3 regions of the Rhizobium sp. SYY.PMSO genome follow, and region 1 is predicted to be linked to each of the others. Evidence: predicted binding sites of a transcription regulator. Region 1 holds the regulator's gene; each other region holds the start of a gene.

What was found. Region 1 encodes LexA, which represses DNA repair genes until DNA is damaged. Its sites were predicted from a motif close to TGTTCNNNNTGTGTTCNG; they were not measured.
Region 2: a site for LexA is predicted at 2,529-2,546, ahead of recA (recombinase RecA). Genes of this name have one in related genera too.
Region 3: a site for LexA is predicted at 2,520-2,537, ahead of ACJJVH_RS01915 (PA0069 family radical SAM protein). Genes of this name have one in related genera too.

Annotation. Positions count from the first base shown of each region.
Region 1 is NZ_CP177349.1:1,227,503-1,231,953, forward strand. It holds gene ACJJVH_RS05970 (ComEC/Rec2 family competence protein) at 1-1,776, shown strand, start outside; gene lexA (transcriptional repressor LexA) at 1,757-2,479, opposite strand; gene ACJJVH_RS05980 (VOC family protein) at 2,898-3,785, shown strand; gene kdsA (3-deoxy-8-phosphooctulonate synthase) at 3,782-4,451, shown strand, end outside.
Region 2 is NZ_CP177349.1:1,482,941-1,487,391, reverse strand. It holds gene trpS (tryptophan--tRNA ligase) at 1-386, shown strand, start outside; gene ACJJVH_RS07260 (pseudouridine-5'-phosphate glycosidase) at 448-1,374, opposite strand; gene ACJJVH_RS07255 (carbohydrate kinase family protein) at 1,421-2,365, opposite strand; gene recA (recombinase RecA) at 2,605-3,690, shown strand; gene alaS (alanine--tRNA ligase) at 3,865-4,451, shown strand, end outside.
Region 3 is NZ_CP177349.1:396,721-401,171, forward strand. It holds gene ACJJVH_RS01905 (phosphotransferase) at 1-512, shown strand, start outside; gene ACJJVH_RS01910 (ribonuclease HII) at 517-1,176, opposite strand; gene ACJJVH_RS01915 (PA0069 family radical SAM protein) at 1,293-2,450, opposite strand; gene ACJJVH_RS01920 (glycosyl transferase) at 2,712-3,230, shown strand; gene moaB (molybdenum cofactor biosynthesis protein B) at 3,518-4,072, opposite strand; gene ACJJVH_RS01930 (4-(cytidine 5'-diphospho)-2-C-methyl-D-erythritol kinase) at 4,072-4,451, opposite strand, start outside.

The DNA of each region.
Region 1 (4,451 bases):
GGTCTCAACGACTTCGCATTCAGTTCCTATTTCAACGGTATCGGAGCGAACGGCTTCGCTTACGGCACGCCGAAACTGTTGTCTCCGGCTGATGACAATGCGGCGGGTTCGTTGCTCGACATGGCCGATATCAGACTTGCCGCCCTTCGCAACAGCATAGGCGACAGGATAAGGCAAACCTTGCCCGGTGACACCGGCGCTTTTGCTGCGGCACTTGTCACCGATGAGAGACGAGCGATCTCCAAGGACACGACCGAGGCGCTGAGAATTGCCGGCCTCACCCACATCATCGCAATTTCGGGTTTGAACATGGCGCTCTCGGCCGGCATCTTCTATGTCGGCCTGCGCTATCTGTTCAGCCTGTTCCCCGGCGTCGTGCAGGCGTGGCCTACCAAGAAATTCGCGGCATTCGGCGCGCTTGTCACGGTGACGGCCTATTACCTCATTTCCGGTTTCGGCGTGTCGGCGGAGCGCGCTTTCATCATGATGGCGATCATGCTGGTTGCCGTCCTTCTCGACCGGCCATCGCTCAGCCTCCGCAACGTGGCGTTATCCGCCATCGTCATTCTCATCCTTTCGCCGTCGCAGGTGCTCGGCCCGAGCTTCCAGATGTCCTATGCCGCAACCCTGGCGCTGGTGTCCGGCTATTCGCTGTGGAAGCGGCGGCGGCATCGGGAAAGCATTCTCTCGCGGTTCCGCGTGCTGAGCCCGCTGCTGTTTGTTTCGCGCTTCTTTGGCGGCGTGCTGTCGACCTCGTTCATCGGCGGCGCGTCGACGGCCATATTCTCGATCGAGCATTTTCACCGCCTGGCGACATACGGTCTCGCCGCCAATCTTGCGGCCATGCCGGTGGTTTCCTTCATCGTCATGCCGTTTGGCATGGCGGCGATGATGCTCATGCCGCTTGGTCTCGACGGCCCTTTCTGGAACGTCACCGGGGAGGGGCTGGAGCTCGTCATCGTGATTGCCAAAACCGTGGCCGGCTGGGGCGGGGACATCACCTTCGGCCGCCAGCCGGGCTGGCTGATGCCGACATTCATTGTCGGCTTCCTGATCATGAGCATGCTGCGGACCAGGCTTCGCCATTTGGGCTTGGTGCTGTCGCTTTCATCCGTCGGCGCGGCGGCATTCGGCTCCGGCGTGCCGAAGCCGGATCTGATGATCTCCGAAGACGGTGTTCTCGTCGCTCTGCGTCAGGACGCCATACTGGCCACCAACCGCGAACGGCCGCAGGCCTTCATCTTCGAACAATGGCAAAAGGCGCTGGTTGCACCTGAATATCAGCCGCCGACCATTCTTCCTGGCGACAGCCGGCTTCCTCATGTCAGCAAGTCGGATCGCCACCGACGGCTAAGCCGTGAAGAGGAGAGCGCCGTTCGCAAGGCAATGGAAGAGGCTCTTGACCGTACCATGCAGGGAAGCTTCGCCTGCCAGAAAGGCGCATGGTGCGTGGCCATGCTCGAAAACGGCGCCATGCTCGTCACCATCGAAAACGCAGCCTATCTGCCTCCGGCTTGCGATACGGCAAATATCGTCGTGACACCCATCCGGCTGCGGCTGGATCATTGCCGCTCCGGCGCCATGCTCATAACCGGCGCCACATTACGGCAAACCGGTTCCATCGAAATGGCGCTTGCCACCGACAAACCTGTTGTTTCCGCAGCGTTCGAAAACCCCCAACGGCCGTGGACGCGGCATCGAACCTACGATTGGCGCACGGATAAATTCGGCACGCCAGCCAGGCCCGTGCCGACGGTTAGTGATAGCGCCGAATGAGACCGACGAGCTTGCCCTGGACCTTGACGCGATCCGGTCCGAAAATGCGGGTTTCATAGGCCGGATTGGCGGCTTCCAGCGCAATGGAGGCGCCCTTGCGGCGAAAGCGCTTCAGGGTTGCTTCCTCGTCGTCGACAAGAGCGACCACGATATCACCCGGATTGGCTGTCGTTGAATTGCGGATGATGACGGTGTCGCCGTCAAAAATTCCGGCATCGATCATCGAATCGCCCCTGACTTCCAGCGCATAATGCTCGCCGGAGCCGAGCATGTCGGCGGGAACGGTAATGTCGTGCGTGTTGTTCTGGATGGCGGAAATCGGAACGCCGGCAGCGATACGCCCCATGACCGGCACCGAGGCCGAACCGTTGTGATCGTCATTCGCAACCTTCGCCGGCGCGGGGGGAGCGACCGGTTGAGGCTTGCCGAGACTGCCTTCGATGATACTGGGCGAAAAGCCGCGTCGCGGCTGCAGGCTTGGATTATAGGCTTCCGGCAGTTTGATGACCTCCAGCGCTCTTGCTCTATTCGGCAGGCGGCGGATGAAACCGCGCTCTTCTAGAGCCGTGATCAGGCGGTGAATGCCGGACTTGGATGCCAGATCCAGCGCGTCCTTCATCTCGTCGAAAGACGGCGGGACGCCGGATTCCTTCATGCGTTCGTGAATGAACAAAAGCAGTTCCTGCTGCTTGCGCGTCAACATCGTCTTGGAACCCCAGAATCAAGAAAAGGTCGTGAAACAAATCCAGAACGGACACTATATGTTCCATATGTGTTCCGCAAGTACTTAAATTTCGGTAAAACCTTGTGCGGCCAATTAAATAATTACCACTGTCGAATGAAGCGGCTGAATACCCAAGAGGGGTACATGTGGGCTAACCTGCCGATAAATATGGAAAATGCTGTCACGGCTGCTTCCGCGGCGTTCCAGTTCCATGGTGACGTTGGATTCGTGAATGCACGCGAAATCGCGGCGGATAGACCGGCTGGAAGAGAGAATCAGCTATCCCGTCGCCGGGATTGCCGTCTTCTTTGCCGCCATATCCCAAGGTTCTTGCTTCCATCTTGAATCAGGCGTTGGATGGGCGCAAATCTGCTCTGGCAGGAACACAGGAAAAGCCATGACCTCGTCACCGCATCCGCTGGATCATCTCGTGCTGCCCACCGTCAATATTGCCTTGGCGCGTGAACGCTTGGGCAAGCTCGGTTTCACGGTGGCCCCCGATGCGCGTCATCCTTTCGGCACCGAGAATGCCTGCGTCTTCCTTGCCGACAAGACCTATCTCGAACCTTTGGGCGTGGCCTCCCAGGAGCAGTGCGAGGCGAGCCTCGCGGAGGGCAACGTCTTCGTCGCGCGCGATCAGGCCTACCGCTTTCGTGTGGGTGAGGATGGCTTCTCGGCCGTCGTCTTCGGGTCGGACGATGCTGTTGCCGATGATGAGCGGTTCAAGGCAGCCGCGATCTCGGCCGGGCGGATGCTGGATTTTTCCCGGCCCATGAGAATGCCGGACGGAACGGAAACTGTCGCCGGCTTTCGCCTTGCCTTCGCGGCCGATCTGCGCGCGCCCGATCTTCTCGCCTTCTGCTGCCAGCGCATCAATCCCTTGCCGGCAGACCGCGGCGTGCTGGAGCGTCATGAAAACGGCGTGACCGGAATTGCGCGGGTGGCGCTTTCCGCGCCGAAGCCGGCGGCCTATCGCAGCTTTCTCGAAGAGGTTATCGGCGGCCCGCGCGTATCGGAACATTCCTTCGGATTGACGGTCAAGGCGGCCAATGCGGATCTTGAAATTTTGACGCCGGAAGGAATGGAAGCGTTTTACGATTTGCCGGTCTCCCCGGAAGATCCGGGGCTTCGTGCGCGCGCAATCCTTTTCAAAACGCGCGATCTTTCCGTGACATCGTCGCATTTCGCTGCTAACGGCGTCACCTACACGCGTAAGAACAATCGTATATTGGCGAGGTTTGCGCCCGGACAGGGCGCATTGTTCGCCTTCGAGGAGATAGCATGAGCACGAATTCCGAAGTGACCGTCGGCGAGGGTGCCTCCAAGGTCCTGTTTTCCAACGCCGCCAAGCTGTCGCTGATTGCCGGTCCCTGCCAGATGGAAAGCCGCGACCATGCTTTCATGGTCGCCGGCGTCCTGAAAGAGCTCTGCGGCAAGCTCGGCATCGGCCTCGTCTACAAGTCCTCCTTCGACAAGGCCAACCGTACGTCCTTGTCCGGCAAGCGCGGCATCGGCCTGGAAAAGGCGCTGGAAGTCTTTGCCGATCTCAAGAAGGAGTATGGCTTTCCGGTATTGACCGACATTCATACGGAAGAGCAGTGCGCCATCGTTTCGAAGACGGTCGATATCCTGCAGATTCCGGCCTTCCTGTCGCGTCAGACGGATCTTCTGGTTGCGGCTGCGAAGACCGGTCGTGTCGTCAACGTCAAGAAGGGGCAGTTCCTCGCTCCCTGGGACATGAAGAACGTGCTGGCCAAGCTCAATGACAGCGGCAATCCGAACATCCTCCTGTGCGAGCGTGGCGCCTCCTTCGGCTACAATACCCTCGTCTCCGACATGCGCTCGCTGCCGATCATGGCGGCGATGGGCGCGCCGGTCATCTTCGATGCGACCCATTCGGTACAGCAGCCGGGCGGGCAGGGTGGCTCCACCGGCGGCGACCGCCGATTCG
Region 2 (4,451 bases), 260 kb from region 1:
CGCTCTCGGCATCGCCGGAGGAAATACGTGATGCCGTGCGGCGCATGTATACCGATCCGGATCACCTGCGGGTCGGCGACCCGGGCAAGGTCGAAGGAAATGTCGTTTTCACCTATCTCGATGCCTTTTGCGAGGATCGAGGGCTGCTTGAGGAGATGAAAGCGCACTATCGCCGCGGCGGCCTCGGCGACGTCACCTTGAAGAGACATCTGGAAGACACCTTGCAGGCGCTGCTCGCACCGATCCGCGAGCGCCGTGCGCGCTACGCCGCCGAGCCGGATTACGTCATGGAAATCGTCCGTGACGGGACGCGCAAGGCGAAGGAACGGACGGAGGCGACATTTGCCGAACTGAGGAACGCTCTGGGTCTGTTTTCCCTGACCTGAAACAAAAAAGGCCGGGCGATCTTTTGAAGCGCCCGGCCTTTTTTCGCAAATGCGGCCCTGATTATTCCGCCAGGGCGACGGCGATTTCCGCAGCCAGGCGCGCATTGTTTTCGACAAGCGCGATATTGGTCTTGAGGCTGCGGCCTTCGGTGATATCGAAGATGGTGCTGAGCAGGTACGGCGTCACTGCCTTGCCGGACACTTCGTCGCGCTCGGCGCTGTCGATGGCGCGCTGGATATAGATTTCCATTTCCTCGCGCGGGATTTCGGCGGCTTCCGGAACCGGATTTGCAATGAGCATGCCACCGTCGATGCCGAGCTGTTCGCGCGTGGTCTGGAAGTTGGCGATAGCAGCGGGGCTGTTCAGCGTCAGCGGGCTCGCAAGGCCGGAAGAGCGCGACCAGAAGGCCGGGAATTCGGTGCTGTCATAGGTTACGACCGGAACGCCGCGCGTTTCCAGCACTTCGAGCGTCTTCGGAATATCGAGGATCGCCTTGGCGCCGGCGCAGACGACGATGACGCCGGTGCGGGAAAGCTCTTCGAGGTCGGCCGAAATATCGAAGCTCTCTTCAGCGCCGCGATGCACGCCGCCGATGCCGCCGGTGGCGAAAACCTTGATGCCGGCGCGTGCCGCGGCGATCATGGTGGCGGCAACCGTCGTTGCGCCGGTGCGGCGCTCGGCGATCGCAAAGGCGATGTCGGCGCGCGAAACCTTCATCGCGCCTTCCGTCTTCGCCAGCGCTTCCAGCTCTTCCGGCTCGAGCCCGATGTGCAGCGTACCGTGAATGACGGCGATGGTCGCCGGGACGGCGCCTTCCTGCCGGATGATTTCCTCGACGCTGCGGGCCATCTCGATATTGCCGGGATAGGGCATGCCGTGGGTGATGATGGTCGATTCCAATGCCACGACCGGCGCGCCGCGCAGCTTGGCGGCGGCGACTTCCTTCGAATAGGAGATCGGAAGCAGTGGCGAGATAGGCTGGGTCATTGTCGTTTCCAATTCACTGAAACAGTATACGCGTTTTGAACAGGCTTCATGACAGAATTTCGGCCTTGGGAACAAGGGCCAACGTCATCTTTAGCAGTTCGGCGGAGAGATTTTCTGCGGTCGCATAGGGAGATTGAACGGTGATCGCGGCAGCCGCTGCCCCGTGCCGCACGGCTTCGGCCAGATCGTGGCCGGCGAGCAAGGCGGAAAGGACGCCCGAGGCAAGCGAATCGCCCGCCCCGGTGACATCGGCGACATTATCGACGACAGGCGGTTGCAGGGTGACGACGGCATCGCGCGAAAAGGCGATCAGCTCGCGCTTGCCGCGGGTGATCACACCGTTGCGCAGGCCGAGCGCGCGCAAGGCGGTTACCCATTCGCGCGGGTCTTCCGGGCGGCTTTCGGTCAATGCGGCGGCTTCGGCTTCGTTGAGGAACAGATGGTCGATGGCGGCAAGGCTTGGCTTCAGCCGCACGACCTTTGCCGGCGAGATCGCAATGGCGGCGACGGGTTTGCCGCATATCGCGGCCTTTGCCGCGATTGCAGCCAAAGTCTCGGCCGGCAGATTGGCGTCGCAAAGAATGAGGTCCGCATCCTCGAAAGCGTCGCGAACGGCACGAATCGCCAGGCGCCTGGGAACGAACAGCTTGTAGAGCTCCATATCCGCAAGCGCGATCACGAGGTTGCCGTCGTGCTCGAGGATGGCGGTATAGCTTGGCGTCTTGCGGTCGAGGAAGACGAACGGCGTGTCGTCGATGCCGGCCTGGCTGGCGGCTTCGGCCACCATTTCGCCTGAAGGATCGCCCCCGCGTGGCGAAATCAGCCTGACGTCGAAACCCAGGCGGGAGAGATTTCGTGCCGCGTTGAAGCCGCCGCCGCCGGGCTCCTCGAACCAGGCCCCGGGGTTGCTGGCCCCTGGCGCCGTCTCGCCGAATATGCGGCCGCGCCGGTCGATGTGAGCGCCGCCGAGAACGAGAATCTTCTTCGCCATCTGCTTATCCTCGGCAATCGAAAAGACGAATCGGGCGGCGCGGCGCCATGCCCGAATTGATCGTCCCGGACGTGTAACTATCTGGGAAGAAAGGAGAAAACAAAAGTAGAACGGAAATCATTTTACCTTTTTCTTTCAATCGCTTGTTGTGCTCTTGCGATAATAGAACAAATAGAGTACAGAATTCTCATCGGCGGCGACATTGCTAGAGCGGCTCCAATAACCTAAAGGTGGATCGAATGTCTCAGAATTCTTTGCGGCTTGTAGAGGACAAATCGGTGGATAAAAGCAAGGCACTTGAAGCGGCACTCTCTCAAATTGAGCGGTCGTTCGGCAAGGGCTCGATCATGAAGCTCGGCTCTAACGAGAATGTGGTCGAAATCGAAACGGTTTCCACCGGCTCCCTGAGCCTCGATATCGCTCTCGGCATTGGCGGCTTGCCGAAGGGGCGCATCATCGAAATCTACGGGCCTGAAAGCTCGGGTAAGACGACACTGGCGCTGCAGACCATTGCGGAAGCCCAGAAGAAGGGCGGTATCTGCGCTTTCGTGGACGCGGAACATGCGCTCGATCCGGTCTATGCCCGCAAGCTCGGCGTCGATTTGCAGAACCTCTTGATCTCGCAGCCGGATACCGGCGAGCAGGCGCTTGAAATCACCGACACGCTGGTTCGCTCCGGCGCCGTCGACGTTCTCGTGGTCGATTCCGTCGCGGCATTGACGCCACGCGCCGAAATCGAAGGTGAGATGGGTGACAGCCTGCCGGGCCTGCAGGCCCGCCTGATGAGCCAGGCGCTGCGCAAGCTCACGGCTTCGATTTCGAAGTCCAAGACCATGGTGATCTTCATCAACCAGATCCGTATGAAGATCGGCGTCATGTTCGGCTCGCCGGAAACGACGACGGGCGGCAATGCGCTGAAATTCTATGCTTCGGTTCGCCTTGACATCCGCCGCATCGGCGCCGTCAAGGAGCGGGAAGAGGTGATCGGCAACCAGACCCGCGTCAAGGTCGTCAAGAACAAGATGGCGCCGCCCTTCAAGCAGGTCGAGTTCGATATCATGTATGGCGAAGGCGTTTCCAAGACCGGTGAGCTGGTCGATCTCGGCGTCAAGGCCGGCATCGTCGAAAAGTCCGGTGCCTGGTTCTCCTATAACAGCCAGCGCCTCGGCCAGGGCCGCGAGAATGCGAAGATCTTCCTGCGCGATAATCCGGATCTTTCCCGCGAGATCGAATTGTCGCTGCGTCAGAATGCCGGTCTCATTGCCGATCGCTTTCTGCAGAATGGCGGCCCGGATGCCGATGATGGCGACGCTTCCGGAGAATAATGATTTCCGGAAAGCAATGACCGGCTTGAGATGAGACTAAAAAACCGAAACCGGCTGCATTGTCCAAGGGATGTGCGGCCGGTTTTGTTCGTGCGGCTGGACAGCGCCCGGAGCGAACGATAAAAGCCACTGACTTTGACGCAAGTTGCCGAGCGCAGGACTGAAGGGCCCCATATGAGCGGTGTGAATGAAATCCGGTCGACCTTTCTCGACTATTTTAAGAAAAACGGCCACGAGATCGTGCCGTCGAGCCCGCTCGTACCGCGCAACGATCCGACATTGATGTTCACCAATGCCGGGATGGTGCAGTTCAAGAACGTCTTCACCGGCCTGGAGCAGCGTCCCTATACGACGGCCTCGACGGCGCAGAAATGCGTGCGCGCCGGCGGCAAGCACAACGACCTCGACAATGTCGGCTATACCGCGCGTCACCACACCTTCTTCGAGATGCTCGGCAACTTCTCCTTTGGCGACTATTTCAAAGAGCGCGCCATCGAGCTTGCCTGGAACCTGATCACCAAGGAATTCGGCCTCGATGCCAAACGCCTGCTGGTCACGGTCTATCACACCGACGACGACGCCTTTAACCTGTGGAAGAAGATCGCCGGCCTCTCCGACGACCGGATCATCCGCATCGCGACCAGCGACAATTTCTGGGCGATGGGCGATACCGGCCCCTGCGGTCCCTGTTCGGAAATCTTCTACGATCACGGCGATCATATCTGGGGCGGCCCTCCCGGGTCTCCGGAAGAAGACGGCGA
Region 3 (4,451 bases), 830 kb from region 1:
GCCGGTATCATCACAGCTCCGCTTTGGCTCTGAACGGCCTGGACGCGACGTACCTGTGGCAATTGCCGTCCCGTTCGCCGATCGAGATCATCTGTCACGGAGATTTTGCGCCCTACAATGTCGTTTTGAACGATGGCGTCGTGACCGGCATCATCGATTTCGAGGCCGCCCATCCCGGCCCGCTGGTGTGGGATCTGGCCTACGCCGTTTATCGCTGGGCGCCCTTGTCCGTGAACATGGCCGCCGAGGGACTGGATAGCTTTGCCGGCCAGATCCGGCGTGCACGCATCTTCCTCGACGCCTATGGGCTGCCGTTTGACGCGCGCAACCAGATGCCGGATGTCGTCATCCAGCGGCTCGAGGCGCTGCTGGCCTTCATGGAAAGGGAGGCTGCGCGCGGCAGCGAGCGCTATCGCCGGAACCTGCGGGACGGGCACGATCACATCTATCGGGACGATATCGCCTATGTGGCGGAACGGTCGGCGGAGATCGTCGCAGCGCTGACCGAATGAACCGCTAGACCGCGTCCTTGCGCAGAGGGCGGAAGCTCATGCGGTGCAGGGAGCAGGGGCCATGCTGCTCGATGCCGGCGCGATGCTGCGCGGTGCCGTAGCCGGCATGGGCCGCAAAGCCGTAGACGGGGAAGACGATGCCTGCGCGCGCCATCATCCGATCGCGCGTCACCTTGGCGACGATCGAGGCGGCGGCGATCGAGAAGGAGCGCGCGTCGCCCTTGACGACGGCCCTTCCGGGGCAGACGAGGCCCGTAGGCACATCGAGCCCATCGGTCAGCACATAGCTTGCCCGGATCGCCAGCCCGCAAATGGCGCGGCGCATCGCATCCAGGCTCGCCTTGCGGATATCGGTGGTGTCGATGCGGCTCGCGCTTGACGAGGCGATGGATACTGTTGCCGTTGCCAGAATCTCGACGAACAGCTCCTCGCGTCTGGCGGCGCTCAACTGCTTGGAATCGTTCAGCCCATTCGGGATGCGCTCGGGATCGAGAATGACGGCGGCTGCCACGACCGGCCCGGCGAGCGGCCCCCGGCCGGCCTCGTCCGCTCCCGCGACAGGCCAATGCCCGGCTCGGCGGGCAATCAGTTCCAGCTCGAAAGTCGGAACGAGAGGAGCGTCCTCGAACAACATTGGAGAATCGGGTGATGTGCTGCGTTTCATGCGGCGAAGCTCGCACACCACCCGATCTCCTGCAAGCCCCGGTGGATCATGGCGGCGAACCGGGGGCTTTCCAGCGGGTACAGGGAAAACCCGCAGGGAAGGTCAAACTGAAAATGTCAGAGTAACGACAGCTGCACGCCGCTGCCATCCGGCGGCACGAACAGATCGTCGCGCAATGCGATGTTGCGGCGCGTGAGATCGAGCCGGCGCGTCGCCATTTCGAAGCGGCGGCTGATCTGCCAGGCATAGGGCCCGGCGCCCTTCATGCGTTTGCCGAATTCGGCATCGTAATCCTTGCCGCCGCGCATCGAGCGGATCAGCGACATGACATGGCGGTAGCGGTCCGGATAATGCTGCAGCAGCCAGTCGCGAAACAGCGGGCTCACCTCCAGAGGCAGCCGCAGGATGACATAGCTCGCCTCCAGCGCACCGGCCGCCCTGCCGGCGTCAAGAATACGCTCGATCTCGTGATCGTTGAGGGCAGGGATGATCGGGGCCACCATGATCGAGGTACGAATGCCGGCCTCGCTGAGCGCCTGGATCGCCTCCAGCCGCCGTGGCGGCGTCGCTGCACGCGGCTCCATGGCGCGCGCCAGCTTCCGGTCGAGCGTCGTCACCGACAAACCCACCCGCACGAGGTTCCTGGCGGCCATTTCCTTGAGGATGTCGATATCGCGCATGACCAGCGCCGATTTGGTGACGATGGCGACCGGATGGCTGGCCTTGTTCAGCACTTCGAGGATCTGGCGCATGATCCGCCATTCTTTCTCGATCGGCTGGTAGGGGTCGGTGTTGGTGCCGATGGCGATGACGCGGGGCTTGTAGCCGGGCTTCGCCAGTTCGCGCTCCAGAAGCTTTGCCGCATCCGGCTTGGCAAACAGCTTCGATTCGAAATCCAGCCCGGCAGACAGGCCCATATAGGCATGCGTCGGCCGCGCGAAGCAATAGATGCAGCCATGCTCGCAGCCGCGATAGGGGTTGATGGACCGGTCGAAGGGGATATCGGGCGATTCGTTGCGGGTGATGGCGGTGCGCGGCTTTTCCACCTGAACTTCGGTCTTGAAGGGCGGCAGCTCCTCCCAGTTCTGCCAACCGTCATCGAAAGCCTCGCGCTGATGCGGCTCGAACCGGCCGCTCGGGTTCAATCCGGCGCCACGCCCGCGCCGGCGTTCGGCGTCGACCCTGAGGCCGGTATCGGCGATCAGCGCGTTGGCAACGTCTGCCGTATTGGCAGGCGCGAATGCGGCCTGCCCTGCAAGGGATTGCTCGTTCATCGGTAGCTCCAGGGCGGCTCATGCCATCGCGCGCCGCGTCTAAGATGATTAAATTCCTATCCGACAAATGAGAACATTGCAAGAACAAAAAAGAGGCGCGGCACAGATGTCGCGCCGCACTTTTCCGTCGGGAATAGCGTTAAGGCAAAAGGAGTGGGCGCATGGACGCAGTTTTCAGCCACATATAAGCCCTTGCTCAAACAAGCGGACTCACAGGGTTAGGCGCTGGCAATAAATTGTGCGCCGCTCTATAAATGGGCAATGTTGACGGTCATCATCGAATGCCAGGATCAGGAACCCGAGCTGGCGCAGACATTGGCGGCATTGGTGGCAGGCGCAGTCGAAGGGCTGGTCTGCGATGTCGTCGTGCTCGATCACGGCTCGCGGGACGGCACCTCGCGCGTGGCCGATGCGGCCGGCTGCCGGTTCTATTCGCAGTGGGACATCAAGGACATCCTGCGTTCGGCGCGCGGCGAATGGCTGCTGCTGGTCGAGCCCGGCGCCCGGCCGCAAGCCGGCTGGATCGACGAGATCGCCGAATATGTCTCGCTGAACAAGGTTCCGGCGCGCTTTACCGCATCGCGCGGTTATCGCCGGCCCTTTTTGAAGCGTATCGGCCGCAGTACATCGCCGCTGGAACTGGGATTGCTGCTGTCCAAGCCGCAGGCCATCGCCGCTGCGAGAACCGGCATGCGGCTGGCGGAATTCGCAAAAGGCCAAAAAAGCCGAAGGCTTGCAAGCGAACTCATCCCTTCCTGGGTCGCAAGAGCGGCGCGATAGAGCTCAATCCCCTGAATTCCATTGGTAGTCCTGCGCCTCCCGGGAGACCGACCATCCGGACGCGTCGATAGCGTCGCATTTCCTGGCCATCTTTCCGAAAAGCTGTCGGCTATCGGCAAGCACGATCCGAGCACGATCATGGAGACCTGTGCTGCCGAAAGCGGTAGCATCGAGATGGCGCTCAGCGATGCCTGCTGACGGAATCGCATTAATTTCAAGGCCGATGAATGGGAATAAATTCCTTATCCGTCGAGGCCCAAGGCGGCTGCAAATGGCTTGCCGATGGGCTATCGAGAACCGGCGCCTCGCCTCAGATGCTCGTCCAGGCGCGGCATGATCTCCACGAAATTGCAGGGCATGTGCCGATAGTCGAGCTGTGCTTTCAGGATGCCGTCCCAGGCATCCTTGCACGCGCCGGGAGAACCCGGCAGCACGAAGATGAAGGTGGCATTGGCGACGCCGCCGGTTGCTCGCGACTGGATCGTTGCCGTGCCGATCTTGTCGTAGGAGATGCGGTGGAAGACTTCGGAAAAGCCGTCCATGCGTTTTTCGAACAGGGGTTCCAGCGCCTCGGGCGTGACATCGCGGCCGGTGAAGCCCGTGCCGCCGGTGGTAATCACCACGTCGACCGCATCGTCCTTCGTCCAGGCTTCCACCTGGGCGCGGATCCGTTCCTTGTCGTCGGGCACGATGGCGCGGGCCGCCAGCCTGTGGCCGGAATCCGCGATGCGCGCAACCAGGGTGTCGCCTGATTTGTCGTCGGCAAGCGTGCGCGTATCGGAGACGGTCAGCACAGCGATGCCGACGGGAATGAAGGGTCTTTCGTTGCCCGAACCTGCCATCATGCCTCTCCCGCGATCGTCTCCGTTACCTGGAAATACCAGTCCGGCTTCTGCCTGTGAAGCGAGGCTGCTGCTGCTTCTGCTTGTTCCATATCGGCAAAGATGCCGAAGCATGTCGCGCCGGAGCCGGACATGCGCGTCATGGCCGGGGCCTGATCGTCGATCAGGCCGGAAAGCACCGCAATCTCGTGGCAGATCGAGCGTGCCGGCGGTTCGAGATCGTTGCGCAGGGTCTTGATCGTATCGATCCATTCGCCCCGGCTCTGCGGCATCCGCGATGGCAGCAGCAGCGGCGGATTGTCCTTGCGGGAGAGGCGGCGGAATACCTCCGGCGTCGATACGCCGATAAGGGGATTGCCGAGAACCATGGGAAAAGAGG